Regions from separate parts of the Paenibacillus sp. FSL R5-0928 genome, predicted to be linked through region 3. Evidence: riboswitches for the same ligand, from Rfam matches in the RefSeq annotation. Region 3 holds a riboswitch; each other region holds the start of a gene.
What was found. Region 3 has a riboswitch for cyclic di-GMP ahead of MKZ16_RS22135 (thiamine pyrophosphate-binding protein). Riboswitches for the same ligand answer to the same signal wherever they lie in the genome.

Region 1 (3,714 bases), 2.3 Mb from region 3:
CAAAACTGTGTTTGGGTTTAGCGTAAACGATCAGGCATCATTAATTTAAGGAATTCTAGAATACCATTCTCTACTACGAGTTCTTCTCTATCTTGATCAGCAAGTACTCTTCTGATGATATCTTCTTTACCCTCCAGCACTTTACTTGTCCAATGAGGATCAATGATAAGAGAACGTCCTACTGCTACTAATTCAGCATTTGTCAACGTGTCCTCTGCGTCCTGTTTGGTACGGATATCTCCGACCCCAATTAAAGGTACACGGCCATTGATTTTCTCATGTACATATTGCAGGATTGATTTTTCTTTAAAATCTTCTGATGCAGATACTTTTTTAAAATCCCCTAATGAAATATGCAGATAATCTAGCTTTTTATCAGCTAATTTATCAATAAGATAAAAGGTATCGGTGATTTTAATTCCAGGCTCTTCATATTCTTCTGGAGAAAAACGATAGCCGACAATAAAATCCTTAACCTTTGAATTGTCAACGACAGCAATAACTGCATCCACTAATTGGTTAATGAAATTAAATCTTTTCTCTAAGCTTCCGCCCCATTGATCATCACGACGGTTGGAGTGTGGAGAGAAGAACTGTTGGACTAAATATGTGTTTGCTCCATGAATTTCTACCCCGTCAAATCCAGCTTGAATAGCACGTTGAGTCGCTTTTTTAAAATCCTCAATTACACCGAAAATTTCATCTTCTGTTAATGCTCTTGGAATTTCTGCATTCGGACGTTCGGCAGCAATGGCGCTGGAGGAAACTGGTTGTACGCCACGTAGTATTTTTGAATCTGTCATTCTTCCTGCATGGAATAGTTGTAAAATAGCTTTTGTTCCATTTCGTTTAATAGTAGATGCTAATCGGCTAAGGCTGGGAATAAATTGATCGGAGGAAACACTAAGTTCACCTTCCCATCCTTTTCCACCCTCTTGTACATTTGCTGCCGCAGTGATGACCGCACCTACTTCGCCCGTTCTTAGTGAATAGTATTTCAATTCATCTTGTGTTACTACACCGTCATAAAAGCTCATTCGCGTGGTCATTGGAGCCATAACCACTCGGTTTTTTAGTGTCAGTCCTCTGCGAAAAGTTAATGCTGTGTCTAGTGCTATCATCTTTTTCCCAACTTTCATTAAATTATATTTAAACAGAATATTATATACATGCGCATACATATAAATTACAGCAATGATTTATTCTTGTCAACTAATAAAGAACTGCTGTTGAATACAGCAAAAAGCGCTGTTCAGCGGAACAGCGCTTTTTGCTCGATATGAATCGTCTTTATTATTCTAGTTCAGCCGGTTTTACAATGGCTGTACCTTTATTATTCTTGGAATATTTAGCTTCGATTTTCGTGGTGTATGTATCTTTTGCTCCATCACTTACCAACACATAACTCAGATCGACTGTCAGCTTTTCTGTTTGCCAGGTCTTAGTATTGACGAATAATTTCCACGTTACACTTTTGGGTTGAACTGTCTCACCATCCCAGAGGTTCTCCTGGTCATAGAGTTTGATTATCCCCTTAGCTGCTGTCGGATCGGTTACCGTGAATTGTAAGACCGTTTGTGCGCCAGCAGTGCTGACTTTCATGGATTTTTTATAACTTTTTACCGAATCAAGCATGGAAACAGGATCGTATTGGCCTTTAGAGTAAAAGGCCTCCCATTCCGTTTTCTCCAGTCCAAGCCAATACTGTGCATCAGGATCGATCGGCTCCCCGTCATCGTCGTAACCTGAAGAATCGTCTTCAGATTCATCGATAAGCTCACTTCCGTCTACAAGATAGTAAAACTCCTTATCGTTGGCATACAAGCTGTAAGATGTTTCTAAAAGACTGCTAGCGACAGTACCTGCTGCGGCAAAATTCGGCAGACGGCTGATATCCAGCTTCAGAGTGTTGGTGTTGCTGATACGCACCCCGCCGCTTTGAATATCCTGTTTTTTGGTCACATCCAGATGGAAATTCTTTATTGCTTTGGAGGCTGCCGTTACTTTGCTGATCATCTGATCCGCGGTTACTGCTGTTGAGGTAGCTGCAGACACTACTCCAGGATTAGACATCCATCCGATCGTTCCGGACAGCAATAAAGCACCTACTGCCAAACTAGTACCTATTGTTTTGAAAAAACTGTTCATGTACTTCCCCTTTCGGCCCCTTGCGATAATGTAACGCCGTATAGGTCGAAATAATAAAAGAGCTCAAAATAGACTACATATTCTTAGAGCTATCCTTTATGCTTCATAAGACATCCCTATGGCGGCCTGGCGATCATTTCCTTCTGTCGAAAGGCTTTAGACCCATGGCTTTGTGTCATCATCTTTCGATGATTTTACCTTTAACGCGGACATTCAATTAGTTTTAATTAGCTTACGGACGCATGTCCCACCGCTAATTTTATCATGGTTATAATTACCTGTAAACGACTTATCTTCCATTCGAATTCGCTATGATACTCAGAAGAAATACTACAATCAAAATGAAAAATGAACGATTACATACGCTTATAAGTCTTATTAATGAGAACAGCAAAGACAGGGGGTGCAGCAAAATGAGTGACCGGGAAATTTTCGAGCTCTATAAAGAACAAGTATATTATTTTTGTTACTACTTAATGAAAAATCAGGCAGATGCGGAGGATATTTCCCAAGAGGTATTTGTAAAAGTTATCTTAGCGGATAAGTCGAAGGTAAGAAACTTGAAATCTTGGATTTTACGAATTGCTTCAAATGAGTGCAACAGTGTGATCAAAAGGCGTAAGACGGGGTGGATGAAAGAAGTACGTAATTATTTACTATCCAGGTCTGAGGAATCAAACCCTGTAGAAAAACGTTTGGATCGACAAGAAACTAAAAAAGAATTACAAGGGTTATACAGTCAGCTTCCCGACAAAATCAGAATGGTAGTAGTCCTTCGTTTTATCAACGAATTGACTGTACCCGAGATCTCTAAAGTTATGAGCATACCCGAAGGAACTGTAAAATCCAGACTGAACAAGGGACTTAAAATACTAAATAGTATGGGTGGAACCCAACTAAAGGAGCTGAATAGTAATGAGTCTGTATATTGAAAAAGATAAACATATTCCCCGACCAGATTATGATTTGATGTGGACTGCCATAGAACAAGAAGCATATACACGTCAAAGAAATCTGCATGCCTCCCAGAATACTCCTAGGCCTAATAAAAAGGTTATTCCTATCAGTATTGTCTTCTCTTGCCTCTTACTTGTAGCCATTCCTGTATTCGCTAGTATGACGATTAATTGGGATAAAATTGGTGGTCGAAGTGTGAGTAATGCATTAAATAACGGCATCGGTCAACAGTATAATCTTCAAACTTCCAGTTCAGGAGTAACAATGAATTTGAACGGTGTTGTAACTGATGGAGAAAAAATGAAAATGCTGTTATCACTTGATACTAAATCTGATCTATCCCAATATATTGGATTTGCTACAGAGGAAAACATCATCACTAGTGAATCCGGTGCCAAGGCAAAGGTATACGGTTATTTAGAATACGATCCTGAAAGCCAGAAACTCATTGGAGTATATGAAACACCTGATACATTAAAGGATGATAAAAAGGACTACAAGTTTGAAGCACGGAATCTCATTTTTTACCGTGATCAGAATATTCCCTTACAATCTAATCATCAAGCAGGAGATACAATAATTGATACTGGAGTTAAGCAATACCCAAGC
Region 2 (3,714 bases), 3.4 Mb from region 3:
GTCTCTGTGGTGGCAACTAGTCTTGTTCTTGTAGTTGCAGTTGTTCTTGCAGTTGTTCTTGCAGTTGCAGCTGCCTCCCCCGGAGCAGAAGCAAATCTTTAGAAAAACGTGCTCGCTTCCGGCTGGTACAGCCCGGTGCGCATGGATCATTGTTAAAAAGTAGTTGGTTAGGTTAAGAACGGAAAGGGAATTTGGAACTGTAGAAACGGAGTGTTCGCCTTTATCCTCGGATTTCTACCGCGAGAAGCGGTCCAATCAGGAAATCTGAGGATAACAGCGATCGGAAGTCCAAAATCCCTTGGAGTGGTTCATACCTAATAAATTTTTTAAAAAATGCATCCGCTCGAACTAAGGCTAAGCGGAAGCTATACGTTTTGATAACAATTCCATTATGCTCGATTTCCATAATTCAAGGAGGGTTCATTCTATGAAAATGGTACTTCTATCAGGCGGTTCAGGTAAACGGTTATGGCCGTTGTCTAACGACTCACGTTCAAAGCAATTTCTAAAGGTACTTGAAAGCCCTCAAGGTGAACCAGAATCCATGGTACAACGTGTCTGGAGACAGCTGGAGGAAGCAGGGATGGCAGAATCATCTTATCTAGCCACCGGCCGCGGCCAAGTAGAAATGATACAAAGCCAACTGGGAAGTCATGTGCCGATTATCGTTGAACCGGAGCGTCGGGATACTTTTCCGGCTATCGCCTTAACAGCTACCTATCTTTATTCAGTGGCAGGTGTTTCTCCAGCGGAGACGGTAGCAATATTGCCTGTTGACCCTTATGTAGAAGCATCCTTTTTCGATACCATAGCTATGCTTGAGGGGACCATGCTGGAAAGTGGAGCAAATCTGGCACTAATGGGTGTTGTTCCTGAACATGCCTCAGAGAAATACGGATATATTATTCCTACCGCTGAAGAGGCGGGGGGGAATGGTTTTATGAAGGTGAGTCACTTTCAAGAGAAACCAGACCGCATACAAGCAGAACAGCTCATCGAGCAAAATGCATTGTGGAATTGCGGAGTGTTTGCCTTCCGTTTAGGGTACTTGTTAGATATTTTGCAGCGTAAAGGGTTGCCTTTAGGATATGAAGAATTGCAGAAGCAGTATAAGCTATTGTCTTCCATCAGCTTTGATTATGAAGTGGTGGAGAAAGAAGAACATATTGTGGTGCAGCCGTATGATGGATTCTGGAAGGATCTTGGAACGTGGAATACGCTGACAGAGGAAATGAGCAGCAAGCATGTAGGAAAAGGTTTTGTGACGGCGGATTCTGAGGGGACTTGCTTGATTAATGAGCTGGACATTCCGATTACGGTAATTGGTGCGAAGGATCTGATCATTGCGGCTAGCCCGGATGGAATTCTAGTTACCCATAAAGCTGAGAGCCCACGGATTAAAGAAGTGCTGAAGACCTTTGAACAAAGACCGATGTACGAGGAACGCCGCTGGGGCCATTACAAAGTTATTGATTATGTGAAATATGATGAAGGCAATGAAGTGCTGACCAAACGGATTTTTATATCCGAGGGGAATAATATCAGCTATCAATTACATCGCAAGCGTAGTGAAATTTGGACAATCGTCAGCGGCGAAGCAAGTATTGTGCTGAATGAGAAAAAACATAATGTGAAGGCTGGGGACGTGGTACGTATACCGGAAGGAACGAAACACGCGATCCTTGCTTTGACGGATGTTGAGTTTATAGAGGTACAGACGGGGTCTGAATTAGTAGAAGAAGATAACATACGTATTACTTTAGACTGGAATGATATAGAACTACAACAATTCATTTCATAGGTCTAACCTATCTATTTAACCAATTCAAAATTTCTTGAAACAGGTAAATTGACTCAATTATCAAAAAAAGTCATAAAAACACTAAATATATCATTAATTGTCGTCGATACTTACGGTAAGAGAGATTATTTCTCTTAAATTGAAAAGGCAAACCTATCGAAAGGTAGGGACGCAAAGCTATAGGGCCTTCGAAAGAGTGGCAGCCTGGCTACCGAAAGGGAGATTATTTTGAAAGCTTACCGTACGTATCGATTGTTTGGTGCATTTCTGTCACTCGTCCTGTTTCTGACTGCACTTCCGCTTGCTGTTGGAATTTCGCCGTCTATTGTCATAGCTGCTTCAAATTCTGGAACGCCAGTTACCCCAGGTGCCTCACCTGAAGCCGTAAAGCTGCTTAACTATTTTTACTCGATCTCAGGAAAAGGCATTATTGCTGGTCAACATGACTATTTAGAAAGTCCAGATGAAATTAACAATATGCTGAAGGGAACCAGCGGACAATATGCGGCTCTTCACGGTTATGAAATGGGTGCGATCAGTGGTCAGTCCGAAGCAACGATGGCTTGGCAACGTCAAAATGTGGTGAACAGCGCCATCAACTGGAATAAAGCGGGCGGGATCGTAGCTATGACTTTTCATGCTAACCTGCCGGGCACCTCTTATGACTGGGATAATGTGAAAAAAACACTTAGCCAGAGTGAGTTCGATAGTTACGTTACACCGGGTACTAAGCAATATAATAATCTGATCGCTGAGCTTGATAAGGTGGCAGTCTCTTTAAAAAGCTTGCGTGATGCCAATGTTCCGGTGCTTTGGAGACCCTATCATGAAATGAACGGGAACTGGTTCTGGTGGGGGAAGAAAAATAACTTTTCTAAACTATGGAATATAATGTATGACCGTTTTGTTAACGTTCATAAATTAAATAATCTGTTATGGGTATGGAGTCCGAATGCTCCCAATGTTTGGTCAGATCCTTATGCGCTAACTTATCCAGGTGCTGATAAAGTAGATATTCTGGCAGCAGATATATACGAAAATGATTACCAGCAAAAATACTATGACAGCTTGTTGAGTCTAGCCGCAGGCAAACCGATTGCGATCGGGGAGAATGGTGAAATGCCTAATCTGGAGAAGCTTCAGCAATCGCAAAGTAAATGGACGTATATGATGAGCTGGGGAAAAATGCTTTACGAAAATAACAGTGCAGACACAATCAAAACATTTATGAATAGCAACTACACCCTGACCAGAGATAAATTAAATACTGGTCTGGCACCGACACCTAGCGCCGCACCAGCGCCGGCACCTTCCGAAGAAGAGGGGGAGGCAGCAATTCCTCTCGCGAAGGGGCTTGCAGGAGAGTATTACAACAACATGTTGTTGTCGGGAGCGGCAACTCTTAACAGAACTGATGCAATAATCGATTTCAATTGGCGGCAAGGATCGCCGGATGCCGCCCTCGGGATTGATCGTTTCTCCATACGTTGGAGCGGTAAAATTAAGCCGTTATATAATGAGCAATATACATTTTACACTACCTCAGATGATGGTATCCGTGTCTGGGTGAATGGGGAATCCGTGATTGATAGTTGGACTAAGCAAAGTGGTACTGAGCGTAAGGGCACTATAACGCTGAAGGCTGGTCGGCTATACGATATCAAGGTGGAGTATTACGAGAATGAAGGCGATGCGAGAGTCCGCTTGATGTGGGAAAGTGCTAGTCAAGCTAAAGAGACAGTTCCAGCAAGTGCACTTTTTCTTCCGGATGTCTCCTGATTGATGAAAATTAAAGGTCGATCCTTAGTGGCTCTGCGTTATTGCAGAGCTACTAAGCTATAGTCCTCATTAGGTCAGAAGACGATTGTCCGATAACAGGTATGTTTATTTAGCACCTGTAGAGGCAGTACAGC
Region 3 (3,714 bases):
TATCGTACTCTCTTTTTCTCCTTCAGTTATTGTTTTAGCTCCTACCGAACTAGTAGGGATGGTAAAGTCTGCTATTAAAACAATTTCCACAATATATGAGGAATTTTGACATGAATTCTAAATATCTACTACTTAAAGAAGATTTATGACACTTCTCTATAGACCAATGACCTATAAATCCCCTATAATAACACCATTACATAAAATTTAATAAGGGGGACATTTTACCAATGAGCTGGATGCACAAACTTCCGTTAAAACAAAGAATTGTTGCCGGATGTTACCTCGTTGCCGCACTGTTTGCTATTCCTGTCTTAGTTACGTTAATGATTCTAGGTCAATTTCTCGTAGGAATTATACTAGTAGTTGTTCTTGCAGGTCTGACTTTACCTGTTGCTCGCTTCGTGGAGAGAACGCTTACATCATCTTTTGATGATATTGCTAATGTATCTCACAGTATTTCGAAGGGGGATTTCACTAGCAGAGCGGACGAAAATGGTTCAATGGGTGACGTAAGCCGCTCCTTTAACACAATGATTGATAAGCTCAAGAAGATTCTGACCGATGCATCGCAGATCACCCGTCAAGTAATGGATGCAAGCCGCGGAATCGAAGATAAGAACCAGAACCTGAAAATTGTTATGGCACAAGTAGCCTCTTCTTCTACCGAGCTCGCTCTTGGTGCAAATGAAATATCTACGGATATCGCTGATATGACAGAATCCATTAAAGACATTGAGACCAAAGTATCCAATTATACGAACTCCACCAAAGAAATGAACAGACGTTCAATACATACCTTAGAACTTGTTGAGCAAGGGCGCCAATCCGTAGATACACAGGCTGAAGGCATGCGTAAAAACATAGAGGCTACACAAAAAGTGGCTGATACTATTGAAGCTCTCTCACAAAATGCCCGCGGGATTACGATGATCACCAAGACCATCACAGAGATCGCTGAGCAGACCAACCTGCTGTCACTCAATGCCTCCATCGAAGCTGCTCGTGCCGGAGAGCATGGTCGGGGTTTTGCCGTTGTCGCTCAAGAGGTTCGCAAGCTTGCTGAGGAATCTACGGCTTCCACAAAAGAAGTATTCGGTTTGGTCCGCAGCATTGAGTCAGATATTAAACAAGCCATCGATAATATCGCCATCAATGAAGAGGTTGTGCAGGTTCAGAATGAAATGATCACTCAATCTGCCCATATTTTCGCACAAATTGTACAAAGCGTGCAGTACATTACCGAGCAAATCTCTTCATTCTCTGCGGAGAGTGATCTTATGCTAGAAAGTGCCTTGAAAATTTCCAGTGCAATTGAGAATATCTCAGCAATCACCGAAGAAACCGCTGCAGGCACTGAAGAGGTATCGGCGGCTATGAATGAACAGATTAATGCCCTGCAGTCTGTTGCAGAAGAAACGGAAAAAATGACCCAGGCCGTATTTAATCTGCAAAAAACCATTCATATCTTTAAATTCTAGTTCAAAACTATCAACTGCCACCTAAGCTGAGTCTTAGGTGGCAGTTTTTTTCGCGAGGCAAAACTTCATCTCTTGGACAAGACTTTCGTCAAATTTCGAGTTTTTTTAGCGGATTATGTTGACAAAAATTAATGAGGAATATATTGTAAAGGAAAATTATTCTTATCAACTATAAATTAATATTGGCAAAATCCTCGAAAGAGGATGACGCAAAACCATGGATCTACAGCCTCATTTTTTCGTTTGAGGCCATGATTGCCAGGTTGCAGAGGAACCAGGACGGCTGAACTATTGTTCAGTCTTAGCGGCGCCTTATGCCACCAACCTGTGCTTACTATAGAGCACAGGTTTTTACTTTTTGAGTATATTGATCTATCGTATCTATTCGGTAGATTAATAACTAATATATATCAAAAAACTTGTGAGGTGTTTCTTTTGAAGACAGTCGCAGATTACATGGCGGAAGCACTACGTAACCTAGGAGTCACCCATTCTTTTGGGATCATTGGCAAATCCATTTGTCCAATAGTTCTAAAGATGGTGGATTACGGTATTGAATTTATTCCCGGCAGACATGAAGCAAGCTCCGGATTCGAAGCAGCAGGGTATGCGCTGAAAACAGGTAACCTAGGCGTAGCATTTGGTACTTCGGGTCCTGGGGGAACTAACCTGCTTACAGCAGCAGCACATGCGAAAGCTAACAACCTACCTGTCCTGTTTATTACTGGCCACCAATCCATTACAGAGCTTGGAATTCCTCAATGTCAGGACTCCACCTCTTTTCTGGCTGATTTAGCTGATATGTTCAGACCTGCCACCTTGTTCAGTAAATTGGTTGAACGTGGGGATCACTTTGGTACTATTTTTAATCATGCGATTTCTGTGGCCCTCACCAAACGGGGTCCTGTTCATCTTTGTATTCCTTTTGATGTACAAACTGAAGTATTGGAAGAATGCAATATTGTAATCCCTGAAAGAGAGTCTCTAATTAGTCAAGCTAATATCGATAGAGTCATCGATGCTATTCAAGCTGCTAAGAATCCTTTGATTATTGCGGGTAAAGGAATTAACCGCTCCGGAGCACATAAAGAGCTTGTTCAACTCGCAGAAACTTTTAATATTCCTGTAGTAACATCTCCTGGTGGAAAAGGGGCTATAGTCTGGGATCACCCACTCTATCATGGTCCTATTGGCGTTGGCGGTTCGACCCACGGGGATGATTTATTGAATAAAAGCGATCTGTTTATAGTGCTTGGATCACGTTTAAGTGATATGACCATCTGTAATCTTAAACGGGAGAATCATCCAGCAACTTTAATTCAATTTGATATTGATCCAACCTTTGTCGGAAAAATCCTATTGTCCAAAACGATACCGGTCACTGGGGACCTGCGCGATAATTTGGTGCACTGCCTAAATCATATTGACCCAAGCACAATCACCAAACGTGAGGCTTTGGCCGATGCTGATTATTCAGAAGAGCTTCCAACCCTCAAGAATCTTTCACTGGCTTCAGTAATGAGCACTTTAAGTGATTTGATCCCTTATAATAATTCAATTTTCGTTGATGATGGAAGCCATGGATTCCACGCTGCAAAATGGTACAAGGTTAAGAAACCGGGCAGCTTTGTTTTTGATGCTTATTTTGCTTGCATGGGTAATTCGATCGGTATGGCTATTGGTGCAAAAGTTGCAGCTCCTGAAGAAACTGTCCTCTGCATTACAGGTGATGGTTGTTTCATGATGCTCGGCGCTGAGATTAACACCGCTGTCTGCAAAGATATCCCTGTCATCTTTATCGTGGTCAATAATAAGCAACTAGATATGGCTCTTAAGGGTATGGAGAAAACCACAGGTCGTATCGATGGAACTCTATATGAAGTACCAATGGACGCCGTGAAATTCGCTGAATCTCTGGGTGCTAAAGGCTACAAATGTGAGACTGCGGATGAATTCACAGCTGCAATTAAAGATGCGGTAGCTCTAAACCATGTTGCCGTTATTGAACTACTAACAGACCGTGATGAAGTCCCTCCGACTGCACACCGTACTTTGAACCTAAACTAGGAGGCTAACCATGAAGGAAAATATCAACAGTGGTCTCAACCACTTCACGAATCTATCAGGAGACTATGGCGCAAAAGCACTAGCTCCAATTAAAGACCACTTCCCTGACTTGGCTGAATTTATTATGGGGAATGCCTATGGCGATATTTTTCAACGTAATACTATA
Region 4 (3,714 bases), 2.9 Mb from region 3:
AAGCTTGAAGGGGTTCATCCATTAAGCCATCCAATTCCAGCTAAAGGTCGGCTAAGCTTGTGGGAGCACTCTAATCACTTCTGAACGGCGAATGATATTTTTAATGTAATTTTTATGTGCCTATCAGCTTTTTTTCAGGTTCGAGGTATATATTGAAGACACCAAACACCCCCCAGTGTTTTGTGGTATATCTCTCTCAGGTCTTGCCAACTCCCATGGTAAGGCCTATTTTTTTGTTCACTAATTGATGGGGGGGGAGTAGAGCGGCTTCTATACAGCTTTATTTAATTTGAAACTGTTCTTCGTAACTCTTAAAAGAGGAAATATCCAGCCCTAGGTATCTGCGCATATGGATGGCAGCCTGAGCCGCAACAATGTCATTCAACAGCAGCATTCGTTCGTGATAGCCACGACATATATACTTGGCTTCAATTCCCGTATTAAGTCTGTTTTGCTCATACACCTTGATTCCCCGTCTTCTCATTTCTGCACGAACATCCCTTAGATCTGTTGTAGCTACTGCAGCAGCTGTTCCAAGCACCTCCAGATAAGGGGCGGGTGTTCGTAAGTGTGTAGATAAAATGGCGGAGTCCCGTTCGAAAGCTGATAAAATCATCGGAAGCAATAAATAAGATTTCACCAGCATGTTGTCCCTGCTTTCTGCTCTATGCATGAATCTCATCACCTCTAATAGGAACGTATATTCGTATTCTAACCCGATATTCCAAAAATAATCAATGGTATTTCTAAACAGCTTATCCAATGTGATTAAATTCACAACTAAATAACGAAGAATAAATTATATTAAAATTGTAATAATAAAAATTAATGTATAGGACGCACATAAGGGAGAATTATGATGGAAAAAGAGGGCAGCCTCCAGCGTGGATTGTTTTTTGGTTTAATTCTGAGTGTTCCCTTATGGATATCCATATTGGGCTATATACAGTTACTTTAAAATTTAATGAAAAACCTTATGCGAAGCGCCTTTAGGCGCTTTTTTTGTATGGTAATAATGAGGGGGATCATCGAAAGGAATTGATTGACAATTGTGGGTGTGGGGCGCTAAACTGTTATTAATTCAAAAAGTATTAAAAGTCATAGACGGTTATTGGAGAGAATGCTTCGGCTACCAGTTCTGGACTTGCAGTGTAATACATATATATAGTCATGATAATAGCAAACCGTCTGAAAGGGCGGGACGCAAAGTCCAGGAGTCTAAAGTGTCTTAAAGGCACAATGACCGTCCGACTGCCATGAGAAGGGAATTCCACTTCTTTTTGGCGGTCTTTTTTGTTGTTAGGTCCTTTAGAGTTTCTGGTAATTATTCTGATTAATATAAATCATAGTTTTAGGAGGTGTGCCATTTGAAAAGAAGAATAAGACCGTTACTCTCGCTTGTATTAGCTGGGATTTTGACGGTAGGTAGTGGGCTTTCCTCATTAGGAGCTGGAGTTGCTGGAGCTAGTAGTTCTTCTACATTGGGAATTGCAGGGGTCTACAACGTGTTTATTCTAGGGGATATAACAACGGTTTCGGATACGGAAGGAAGGTTTGCTGCTGGAGGTAACGTTAACTTAACCAACTATAGTGTTGGAGATAGGTTGACCGCTGCTGAGGTTTCCTTGACTGACACACTTGTTGTTGGAGGGAATCTTACTTTCAACGGAGGTACTGTTTATGGGAATATCGTGCACGGGGGAGATTTTTCAGGGAATGTAACGCTCCTCAAGGGAGGTACAAAAAGACAGGGGAGTACGATTGACTTTTCAGCCGTAGGTCAGTCTTTGAAGGACAAATCAGCAGAACTTGCAGCATTGCCGGCGAATGGAACAACAGTGTACCAATATGGCAGTCTTACCCTGACAGGTACAGATCCTGCGGTCAATGTTTTTAATGTTCCAGGAGATAACGTCTCTAATACCTATGGAATTACAATAAATGTTCCTTCAGGATCTACAGCAATTATTAATATTGATGGTTCTAACGTAAAAATGAAAAACTTCGGATTTCTACCTAATAACGTGTTGAATAGCAAGAAAATTTTGCTTAACTTTAGCCAAGCTGCGTATCTGGATATGGCAGGCATAGGTGTAATGGGAAGCATACTTGCCCCCTATGCTCATGTTGATTTTATTAATGGTCAGATTAACGGTACTTTAGTGGCGGCTTCACTCAAAGGGACTGGTGGTGGTGAATTTCACCACTATCCATACGATGGTGATGAACCTGGACCAACGCCGACACCAACGCCAACAGTGACACCAACGCCAACGCCAACAGTGACGCCAACGCCAACGCCGACAGTGACACCAACGCCAACGCCGACAGTGACACCAACGCCAACGCCGACAGTGACGCCAACGCCGACAGTGACACCAACGCCAACGCCGACAGTGACACCAACGCCAACGCCAACAGTGACACCAACGCCAACGCCGACAGTGGCACCAACACCAACGCCGACAGTGACGCCAACACCAACACCATGTCCGACACCAACGCCGACAGTGACACCGACACCAACGCCTACGCCAACACCAACAGTGACGCCGACACCGACGCCAACACCGACGCCGACAGTGACACCAACGCCGACGCCAACGCCAACAGTGACACCAACGCCAACAGTGACACCAACGCCGACGCCAACACCGACGCCGACAGTGACACCAACGCCGACGCCAACGCCAACAGTGACACCAACGCCGACGCCAACACCGACGCCAACAGTGACATCAACGCCGACGCCAACGCCGACGCCAACAGTGACACCAACGCCGACGCCAACAGTGACACCAACGCCGACGCCAACGCCAACAGTGACACCAACGCCGACGCCAACGCCAACACCAACGCCGACGCCAACAGTGACGCCGACACCAACGCCAACGCCAGAAGCAACACCGACACCGACGGTAACACCAGAAGCAACACCGACACCGACGGTAACGCCTGAAGCAACACCGACACCGACAGTAACACCAGAAGCAACACCGACACCGACGCTAACGCCAGAGGTAACACCGACACCGACGGTAACGCCAGAGGTATCACCAACACCAACGGTAACGCCTGAGGCAACACCAACGTCGACACCAGAGACTTCGGTGTTCCCGACACCAACGCCATCATCCGTAATTGGCACTATAGTTCTTGCAGAAGATCCTGTGCCGCTTGGGCCTGTAGCTTCGCCGACACCAGCGCCAGTACCAACACCGTCGAATAGCACAGAAGTACTTGTTGATGATGATGAGATCCCATTAGGTCCGGTACCGGCAGTGACACCAACGCCAACACCAACACCTGATGAAATCATCGTAGTGGACGATACGATCCCATTAGGTAAGCCACCTGTGAAGGAATTGCCAAAAACGGGTGAATCAAGTCCTGCACCTTACTATGTAGCAGGTTTAGGTTTTGCACTTATCGGATTATTAATGAGAACCAAGTTCTCCAAAAAGAATAAATAATAAACGGTAGAGCAACATAGAGTCGCTTTCGGGGGGTGTCCCGATGGCGGCTCTATTTGTATGTCATGATTGCGATAGTTTGGTGCATTCTAAGTAGATGGTATACTCTTGTTGCAAAAGAAATGAAGAGGGGATGGCGAAGGCGAATTGATATGGTTCATTATTAGCGCTGTAATCATCATAGGGATTCTAATCTATGTGGGATTTTTCTTCTATGGTATTGCTATTAAACGAGCGCCAA

Region 1: another riboswitch for cyclic di-GMP. It lies ahead of MKZ16_RS11525 (DUF6612 family protein); the one in region 3 lies ahead of MKZ16_RS22135 (thiamine pyrophosphate-binding protein).
Region 2: another riboswitch for cyclic di-GMP. It lies ahead of MKZ16_RS04875 (glycosyl hydrolase); the one in region 3 lies ahead of MKZ16_RS22135 (thiamine pyrophosphate-binding protein).
Region 4: another riboswitch for cyclic di-GMP. It lies ahead of MKZ16_RS02425 (choice-of-anchor A family protein); the one in region 3 lies ahead of MKZ16_RS22135 (thiamine pyrophosphate-binding protein).

The regions. Positions count from the first base shown of each region.
Region 1 is NZ_CP150225.1:2,595,234-2,598,947, reverse strand. It holds gene MKZ16_RS11530 (NADH-dependent flavin oxidoreductase) at 18-1,181, opposite strand; gene MKZ16_RS11525 (DUF6612 family protein) at 1,294-2,148, opposite strand; cyclic di-GMP riboswitch class I at 2,266-2,357, opposite strand; gene MKZ16_RS11520 (RNA polymerase sigma factor) at 2,562-3,080, shown strand; gene MKZ16_RS11515 (DUF4179 domain-containing protein) at 3,064-3,714, shown strand, end outside.
Region 2 is NZ_CP150225.1:1,135,098-1,138,811, forward strand. It holds gene MKZ16_RS04870 (sugar phosphate nucleotidyltransferase) at 428-1,801, shown strand; cyclic di-GMP riboswitch class I at 1,938-2,017, shown strand; gene MKZ16_RS04875 (glycosyl hydrolase) at 2,030-3,580, shown strand.
Region 3 is NZ_CP150225.1:4,886,412-4,890,125, forward strand. It holds gene MKZ16_RS22125 (YafY family protein) at 1-109, shown strand, start outside; gene MKZ16_RS22130 (HAMP domain-containing methyl-accepting chemotaxis protein) at 231-1,481, shown strand; cyclic di-GMP riboswitch class I at 1,656-1,752, shown strand; gene MKZ16_RS22135 (thiamine pyrophosphate-binding protein) at 1,908-3,548, shown strand; gene MKZ16_RS22140 (carboxymuconolactone decarboxylase family protein) at 3,559-3,714, shown strand, end outside.
Region 4 is NZ_CP150225.1:547,456-551,169, forward strand. It holds gene MKZ16_RS02415 (ASCH domain-containing protein) at 1-84, shown strand, start outside; gene MKZ16_RS02420 (hypothetical protein) at 281-673, opposite strand; cyclic di-GMP riboswitch class I at 1,169-1,259, shown strand; gene MKZ16_RS02425 (choice-of-anchor A family protein) at 1,368-3,473, shown strand; gene MKZ16_RS02430 (alpha/beta hydrolase) at 3,621-3,714, shown strand, end outside.